2 regions of the Streptomyces sp. SudanB182_2057 genome follow, and region 1 is predicted to be linked to the other one. Evidence: riboswitches for the same ligand, from Rfam matches in the RefSeq annotation. Region 1 holds a riboswitch; the other holds the start of a gene.
What was found. A riboswitch is a leader RNA that binds a small molecule or an ion and turns the genes downstream of it on or off. The one in region 1 is predicted to bind cobalamin.
Positions count from the first base shown of each region.

Region 1 (4,115 bases):
TTGCCTACGTTCGTCCAGCCAACGACCTCGAACGATTGCCTGGGTAAATGGAAAGCTTCTCGCTGATCCTCGCGATTGTGGTGGTAACCGCTCTCGCGTTCGATTTCACGAACGGTTTCCACGACACCGCGAACGCGATGGCCACCACCATCTCCACAGGCGCCCTGAAGCCCAAGATCGCGGTGACCATGTCCGCCGTCCTCAATCTTGCGGGCGCCTTCCTCTCCGTGGAGGTCGCGAACACGATCTCCAAGGGTCTCGTCGACGAGACCGGCATCCGTCCCGAGGTCATCTTCGCCGCCCTGGTCGGCGCGATCCTCTGGAACCTGCTGACCTGGCTGGTGGGCCTGCCCTCCAGCTCCTCGCACGCCCTGATGGGCGGCCTGGTCGGCGCCACCGTCGCCTCCGCCGGCTTCGACGGCGTCCACGGCGGCGTCCTGGTCACCAAGGTCCTGCTCCCCGCCGTCGCCGCGCCGGTCGTGGCGGGCCTCGCCGCGTTCCTGGCCACCCGGCTCTCCTACCGCGTCGGCGGCACCGGCGACACCGAGGCGACCCGCAAGGGCTACCGCGTCGGCCAGATCGCCTCCGCCGGCCTGGTCTCGCTCGCGCACGGCACCAACGACGCCCAGAAGACGATGGGCATCATCACCCTCGCGCTGATCGCGGGCGGCTCCCTCGCCCCCGGCTCCAACCCTCCCACCTGGGTGGTCCTCTCCGCCGGCCTGGCCATCGCGCTCGGCACCTACATCGGCGGCTGGCGCATCATCCGCACCATGGGCAAGGGCCTGACCGACCTGGAGCCGCGCCAGGGCTTCGCCGCCCAGACCGGCGCCGCGACCGCCATCCTGGCCTCCTCCCACCTCGGCTTCTCCCTCTCCACCACCCACGTCGTCTCCGGCTCGGTGATGGGCGCGGGCCTCGGCCGCAAGGGCGGCGTGGTCCGCTGGTCCACCGCGACCCGCATGGCCGTCGCCTGGGTGCTCACCCTGCCGGCCGCCGCGCTGGTCGGCGCGGGCGCCGAGGCAGTCACCGACCTCGGTGACTGGGGCACCGCCGGCGTCGCCGTCTTCCTGGTCGCCGCGAGCGCCGCCATCTGGAAGATCTCCCGCCGCGAGGTCGTGGACCACACCAACGTGATCGAGGAGACCGGCGAGCCGGCCGGTGTCGTCACCACCGCCATCGCCGCGGTCACCCCGCCGCCCGCCGGCCCGGTGGCCGACAGCCTGACGGTCCCGGCCACCGCCGGCCTGACGACCGCCGGCCTGACGGCCACGATCCCCGCCCCGGCCGCCGAACCGGCCCCCGCCGCCCCGCCGGCCGCCACGGTCTGACCCGCCCGCACGGTTACTGAAGGAAGCAATCCGCATGAAGATCGACTGGGCGGCCCTCGGCTCCGTACTGGGCGTCAGCGTCGTGTTCACGGTGGGCCTGGTGGCCCTGTTCACCCTCGGCATCAACGGCATGTCCCGCCGCGAACGGGCCGCGGCCCAGGGCGGCTCCGCCACGCTCGCCGTCACCGGCGCCTACGCCTGCTTCGCCGCCTGCGCGGCGGCCGTGGCCTACGGCATCTACCTGATCGTGGCCTGACCGCAGGCCCCCGATCCCCGCCTCCGCCCCGCCGACCGGCCCACCCGCCGGACCCGGCGGGGCGGACGCGTGTGCGGGGGCTCCCAAGGCCCGCCCGGCGCCCCGGGGATGTGGGCCTCGGCACAGTCGGGCGTCCCAGGTCAAAGGCAAGTTGACGGCCCTTCCGGGCACGTGGTGGACTGCCCAGGCCATGTACGGCGGCAGCAGAGGAAGCCGGTGCGAATCCGGCGCGGTCCCGCCACTGTCACCGGGGAAGAACTCCCCGGGAGCCAGGAACTCTCGCCGCCGGAATCCGTCGAACCAGGGCGTGGACACCCTGAGTGAGGACACGAATCGCCATGCTCGGCTGCCGAAGGACCCGTACCAGGAACGCCCCCGCGCCCACGGCCGGCTGAGCCGATGGGTGCCGACCGCACATACGCGTACGGTGCCGCCGCCGGCGTCCTCGGTGATCTGCTCCTCGGCGATCCCCGCCGCGGGCACCCGGTCGCCGCGTTCGGCCGCGCGGCCACGGCCGTGGAAGGCGCCTTGTGGCACGACCACCGAGCCTGGGGCGCCGTGCACACCGCCGTATGCGCCGGTGGCGCCGTCGCGCTCGGGGCGCTGGCCGCACGCGCCGTACGCCCCTCCCGTACCGCCTCCGTCGCGCTGACCGCCGCCGCCACCTGGGCCGTCGTCGGCGGCACCTCGCTCGCCCGCGAGGCCCAGGCGATCGGGCGCGCCCTGGCCGCGGGGGACACCGAGGCCGCCCGCGCCCGGCTGCCCCACCTGTGCGGCCGCGACCCGCAGGCGCTGGACGCCGACGGAATGGCCCGGGCCGTGGTCGAGTCGGTCGCCGAGAACACCTCCGACGCCGTGGTGGGCGCCCTGGTGTGGGGAGCCGTGGCCGGGGTGCCGGGGCTGCTCGGGTTCCGCGCCGTCAACACCCTGGACGCGATGGTGGGTCACAAGTCGCCCCGGCACCGCCGCTACGGCTGGGCCTCCGCCCGCCTCGACGACGTCGCCGGCTGGCCGGGCGCCCGGCTCACCGCCGTACTCGCCACCGTCGCCGGACCCGACCCGCGTGGCGCCCTGCGCGCCTGGAAGGCCGACGCCCGCAAGCACCCGAGCCCCAACGCCGGTCCCGTGGAGGCCGCCTTCGCGGGCGCCCTCGGCGTCCGGCTCGGCGGGACCCTCTCCTACGGCGGCCGGGTCGAACACCGGCCCGTGCTCAACGGCGGCACCGGACGGCCGGTCCGGGTCACCGACATCGACCGGGCGGTACGGCTCTCCCGCCGCGTCGGCCTGCTCGCCCTCGGCACCACGCTCGCCGCGCGCGCACTCCTGAAAGGACGTGGGAAGTGAACGGTGGTCTCCTCGTGGCCGGCACCACCTCGGACGCCGGCAAGAGCGTCGTGACGGCCGGGATCTGCCGGTGGCTGGCGCGCCAGGGCGTGAAGGTGGCGCCGTTCAAGGCGCAGAACATGTCCCTGAACTCGTTCGTGACCCGCGAGGGCGCGGAGATCGGCCGCGCCCAGGCCATGCAGGCCCAGGCCTGCCGGATCGAGCCGACCGCGCTGATGAACCCGGTGCTGCTCAAGCCCGGTGGCGAGCAGAGCAGCCAGGTCGTGCTGCTCGGCAAGCCGGTGGGCGAGCTGAGCGCGCGCGGCTACCACGGCGGACGCCAGCAGCGGCTGCTGGGCACGGTGCTGGACTGCCTGGCCGAACTGCGGGGCACGTATGACGCGGTGATCTGCGAGGGGGCGGGCAGCCCGGCCGAGATCAACCTGCGGCGGACCGACATCGTCAACATGGGCATCGCGCGGGGCGCGCGGCTGCCGGTGCTGGTGGTGGGCGACATCGACCGCGGCGGCGTCTTCGCGTCCTTCTTCGGCACGGTCGCCCTGCTCTCCCCCGAGGACCAGGAACTCGTCGCCGGGTTCCTGGTGAACAAGTTCCGCGGCGACGTCGGCCTGCTCGAACCCGGCCTGGACATGCTGCACGGCCTCACCGGACGGCGGACCTACGGCGTGCTGCCGTTCCGGCACGGGCTCGGCATCGACGAGGAGGACGGACTGCGCGTCTCCCTGCGCGGCACCGTACGGGAATCCACGGTCGCTCCCCCGGTCGGCGAGGACGTGCTCCGCGTCGCCGTGTGCGCGATCCCGCTGATGTCCAACTTCACCGACGTGGACGCCCTCGCCGCCGAACCGGGCGTCGTCGTACGGTTCGTGGACCGGCCGGAGGAACTGGCCGACGCCGACCTCGTGGTGGTCCCGGGCACCCGCGGCACCGTACGGGCACTGGAGTGGCTGCGGGAACGCGGACTGGCGGACGCCCTCGCACGCCGGGCCGCCGAGCACCGCCCCGTCCTCGGCATCTGCGGCGGCTTTCAGCTCCTCGGCGAGCACATCGAGGACGAGGTCGAAAGCCGCCAGGGACACGTCGACGGCCTCGGCATCCTGCCCGTGCGCGTGCGCTTCGCCCGCGAGAAGACCCTCACCCGGCCCACCGGGCAGGCCCTCGGCGAGCCCGTCGACGGCTACGAG
Region 1 is NZ_OZ186798.1:6,359,763-6,363,877, reverse strand. Features, by position in the region: gene ACSURM_RS28210 (anion permease) at 48-1,331, shown strand; gene ACSURM_RS28205 (hypothetical protein) at 1,366-1,587, shown strand; cobalamin riboswitch at 1,746-1,888, shown strand; gene ACSURM_RS28200 (cobalamin biosynthesis protein) at 1,987-2,931, shown strand; gene ACSURM_RS28195 (cobyric acid synthase) at 2,928-4,115, shown strand, end outside.

Region 2 (4,115 bases), 2.2 Mb from region 1:
CGCGCCGTGTCGACTGGTACATCGTCGCGCTGTTCGGCGCGATCGGGATCGCCGCGCTCGTCCCGGCCGAGGACACGGCGGCCGAGGCCGTCTCGTGGCTGACCAAGCTGGCGATCGGCCTGCTCTTCTTCCTCTACGGCGCCCGGCTCTCCCCGCAGGCCGCGCTGGACGGCGTACGGCACTGGCGGCTGCATCTCCCGGTGCTCGCCCTGACGTTCGCCGCCTTCCCGCTGCTCGGCCTGGGCGCGAAGCTGCTGCCGGACGGGTGGCTCGGCGCCGAACTGACCGCCGGGGTGCTGTTCCTGGCGGTGCTGCCGTCCACCGTGCAGTCCTCCATCGCCCTCACCTCCCTGGCCCGCGGCAACGTGGCAGCGGCCCTGTGTTCCGCGTCCTTCTCCACCGTGCTGGGCGTGGTCCTCACCCCGGTCCTGGCCGTCGCGCTGATCGGCGGCGGCGAGGGCGGCGGCATCCCGATCGGCGCGGGCCAACTCGTGGACATCGCCGTGCAGTTGCTGCTGCCGTTCGCCGCCGGGCAGGCGGTGCGGCGGTGGATCTCCGGCTGGCTCGGCCGGCACCGCAAGGTGATCGGGCTCTGCGACCGGGGCTCCATCCTGCTCGTCGTCTACGCGGCGTTCAGCCGGGGCATGACCACCGGCATCTGGCAGCGGGTGTCCCCCGGCCGCCTGGTCCTGCTCGGGGTTCTGGTGGCGGTGCTGCTCGCCGCCGCCCTGCTGCTGGCCGACCGCTCCGCGCGGGCGCTGCGGCTGCCCCGCGAGGACCGGGTGACGGCGGTCTTCTGCGGGGCGACCAAGAGCCTGGCCAGCGGGCTGCCGATGGCCTCCGTGCTGTTTCCCGCGGACGAGGTCGCCATGACCGTCCTGCCGCTGATGCTCTACCACACCCTCCAGCTGGTGGTCTGCGCCGCGCTCGCCCGCCGGCTCAGTCGGACGGCGCCGCCCGCACCGACCAGCGCTCCTCCACCCGTGCCAGCCGCCAGTACGCCAGCGCCGCCGCCCACACCACCACGAACAGGCCGACGATGAGATAGCCGACGCTGTCCAGGTTCAGACCGGCCACCCAGCCGGTCACCGGGTCGCTGAGGCCGGCCTTCTCGTGCAGCACCCCGACCAGTTCGATGGTGCCGATGAAGAAGGCCACGGCGATGGACAGCCCGGTGATGGCGAGGTTGTAGAAGACCTTGCGGACGGGGTTGGCGAAGGCCCACTGGTAGGCGAAGTTCATGAACGTGCCGTCGAGGGTGTCGAACAGGCTCATCCCGGCGGCGAACAGCAGCGGCAGGCACAGGATCGCGTACCAGGGCAGGCCGGCCGCCGCGCCCGAGCCGGCCATCACCATCAGGCTGACCTCGGTGGCCGTGTCGAAGCCGAGGCCGAACAGGAAGCCCAGCGGGTACATCTGCCCCGGCCGGGACACGGACTTCGTCAGCCGCCCCAGCAGCCGGTTCATGAACCCCCGCGAGTCCAGGTGCCGTTCCAGCTCCGTCTCGTCGTACCCGCCCGCGCGCATCGCCCGGAACACCTTCAGGATGCCCGCCAGCGCGACCAGGTTCAGGGCGGCGATGAGGTAGAGGAAGGACCCGGAGATCGTCGTACCGAGCACCCCGAGCACCTGGTGGGTGGCGGAGCCCTCGTTCATCACCTTCCCGGCCAGCGAGGTGCCGCCCGCGATCAGCAGCGCCAGCAGCACGACCACGCTGGAGTGCCCGAGCGCGAACCAGAACCCCACCGACACCGGGCGCTTTCCGTCGGCCATCAGCTTGCGGGTGGTGTTGTCGATCGCCGCGATGTGGTCGGCGTCGAAGGCGTGGCGCACGCCGAGGGTGTAGGCGGTGATCCCCAGCCCCACGCCGAACACCTGGGAGCCCACCTCGAAATGGCGCGGGGCCACCAGCACATACAGGATCCCGAAGGCGACGACATGCAGGGCGAGGATCACCACCAGCAGCCCCGCCGTCTTGACGGTGTCCTCGCGTCGCCAGCGGAACGAGGGGTGCGCGGACTCGGACAGAGACGTCCCGGGCAGGTTCATATGGTCAGCTCCAGCACCTCGTGGATCTTTCTGAGCTGCCGTGGCCGGTCTCCTGGCTTACGGGTCACGCGTCCGCCGTTCCTGCCTTCCCGGCCTTTCGACCAGTGGCCCGGCGGGTGCCGGACGGAACGGGAACTCCCCGATCACAGTGGCGAGGGCCGCTCCGGTCTCACACCGGCTTCCCGAACACCACGGCCCGCCCACCGTAGAGGGGCACGCGGTCGCCTGCATAGCTGCGCAGTCGGGCAGGTATGCAAGATCACATCGCCACCTGCCAGGATGGGAGCATGCATCTCGTTCCTGCCGACCGGGCCGGGCGTCGGACCATCGACGGGCACCGGGTGTGCGAGGCGATCGCCGCGATCGGTGACGCGGGGCGTCTGCGCACCTGGGCCGACCGTTTCTCGCTGCTGGCCGACGCCAACCGGCTCGCGCTGCTGCTCGCGCTGCACCGGACCGGGCCGCTGGCCGTCTCGGACCTGGCGATCGCCACGGGCATGAACGACCCGGCCGTCTCCCAGGCCCTGCGGCTGCTGCGCGCGGCGGGGGTCGTGGCAGGGGAGAAAGAGGGGCGCGTGGTGCGCTATCGGGTGGTGGACGAGGACGTAAGGGGCCTGTTGGAGCACTGCGCCGCCTGATCGTCCCGGAAAAGGTTCCCTTTCGGGCAATGTGGACAGATACAGATCCCGTACCGCTGTCCGTCCCATGGGAGCCCGTATGGCAGACCGTCCGCCGGACCTCTCGTCCAGGAACCCCGACTGGTGGCGCCAGGCCGTCATCTACCAGGTCTATCCCCGCAGTTTCGCCGACGCCGACGGTGACGGTCTCGGTGACCTGAGGGGCCTGACCCAGCGGCTTTCGCACCTCGCCACGCTGGGCGTCGACGCCCTGTGGCTGAGCCCCTTCTACCCCTCCGAACTCGCCGACGGCGGCTACGACGTCATCGACCCGCGCGGTGTCGACGAACGCCTGGGCACGCTGGACGACTTCGACGCCCTGGTGGGCGAGGCGCACCGGCTGGGCCTGAAGGTCGTCGTGGACATCGTCCCCAACCACACCTCCCATCTGCACCGCTGGTTCCGGGAGGCGCTGCGCGCCGGGCCCGGATCGGCCGCCCGCGAGCGGTACGTCTTCCGGCCGGGGCGCGGCGCGCACGGGGAACTGCCGCCCACCGACTGGCAGTCGGTGTTCGGCGGCAGCGCCTGGCAGCGGGTGGCCGACGGGGAGTGGTACCTGCACCTGTTCGCCCCCGAGCAGCCCGACCTGAACTGGGACAACGAGGAGGTCCGCGCCGACTTCCGCGCCACCCTGCGGTTCTGGTCGGACCGGGGCGTGGACGGCTTCCGCGTGGACGTCGCCCACGGCCTGGCCAAGGACCTCACCGAGCCGCTGCGGGACCTCGGCGCCCTCGGCACGGCCGGCGAGGCGGCGCTGCGGCACCTGTCGCCGGGCAGTCACCCGTACTGGGACCGGGACGAGGTGCACGAGATCTACCGCGACTGGCGCAAGATCTTCGACGCCTACCGCCCGCCCCGCATGGCCGTCGCCGAGGCATGGGTCCCGGGCGGCCGCCGGGCGCTGTACGCCCGCCCGGACGAACTCGGCCAGGCCTTCAACTTCGAGTACCTCCAGGCGCGCTGGGACGCGGGGGAGCTGCGCGAGATCATCGCCGGCGAGCTGGCCACAGCCCGCTCGGCCGGTGCCTCCGCGACCTGGGTGCTGTCCAACCACGACGTCGTACGGCACGCCTCCCGGCTCATGCTGCCGCCCGGCACCGACCCGGAGGCCTGGCTGCTCGCGCACGGCGCGGCGCCCGCCGTCGACCCGGCGGCCGGGCTGCGCCGGGCCCGGGCGGCGACCCTGCTGATGCTGGCGCTGCCCGGCTCGGCGTATCTGTACCAGGGCGAGGAACTCGGCCTGCCCGAGGTCGCGGACCTGCCCACGGAGGTGCTCCAGGACCCGATCTGGGAGCAGACCGGCCACACCCGCAAGGGCCGTGACGGCTGCCGGGTGCCGCTGCCGTGGACGACGGCCGGGCCGTCCTACGGCTTCGGGCCCGGGGCCGG
Region 2 is NZ_OZ186798.1:4,113,428-4,117,542, forward strand. Features, by position in the region: gene ACSURM_RS17865 (bile acid:sodium symporter family protein) at 1-1,043, shown strand, start outside; gene ACSURM_RS17870 (HoxN/HupN/NixA family nickel/cobalt transporter) at 940-2,049, opposite strand; cobalamin riboswitch at 2,075-2,258, opposite strand; gene ACSURM_RS17875 (ArsR/SmtB family transcription factor) at 2,337-2,687, shown strand; gene ACSURM_RS17880 (glycoside hydrolase family 13 protein) at 2,767-4,115, shown strand, end outside.
Region 2: another riboswitch for cobalamin. It lies ahead of ACSURM_RS17870 (HoxN/HupN/NixA family nickel/cobalt transporter); the one in region 1 lies ahead of ACSURM_RS28200 (cobalamin biosynthesis protein).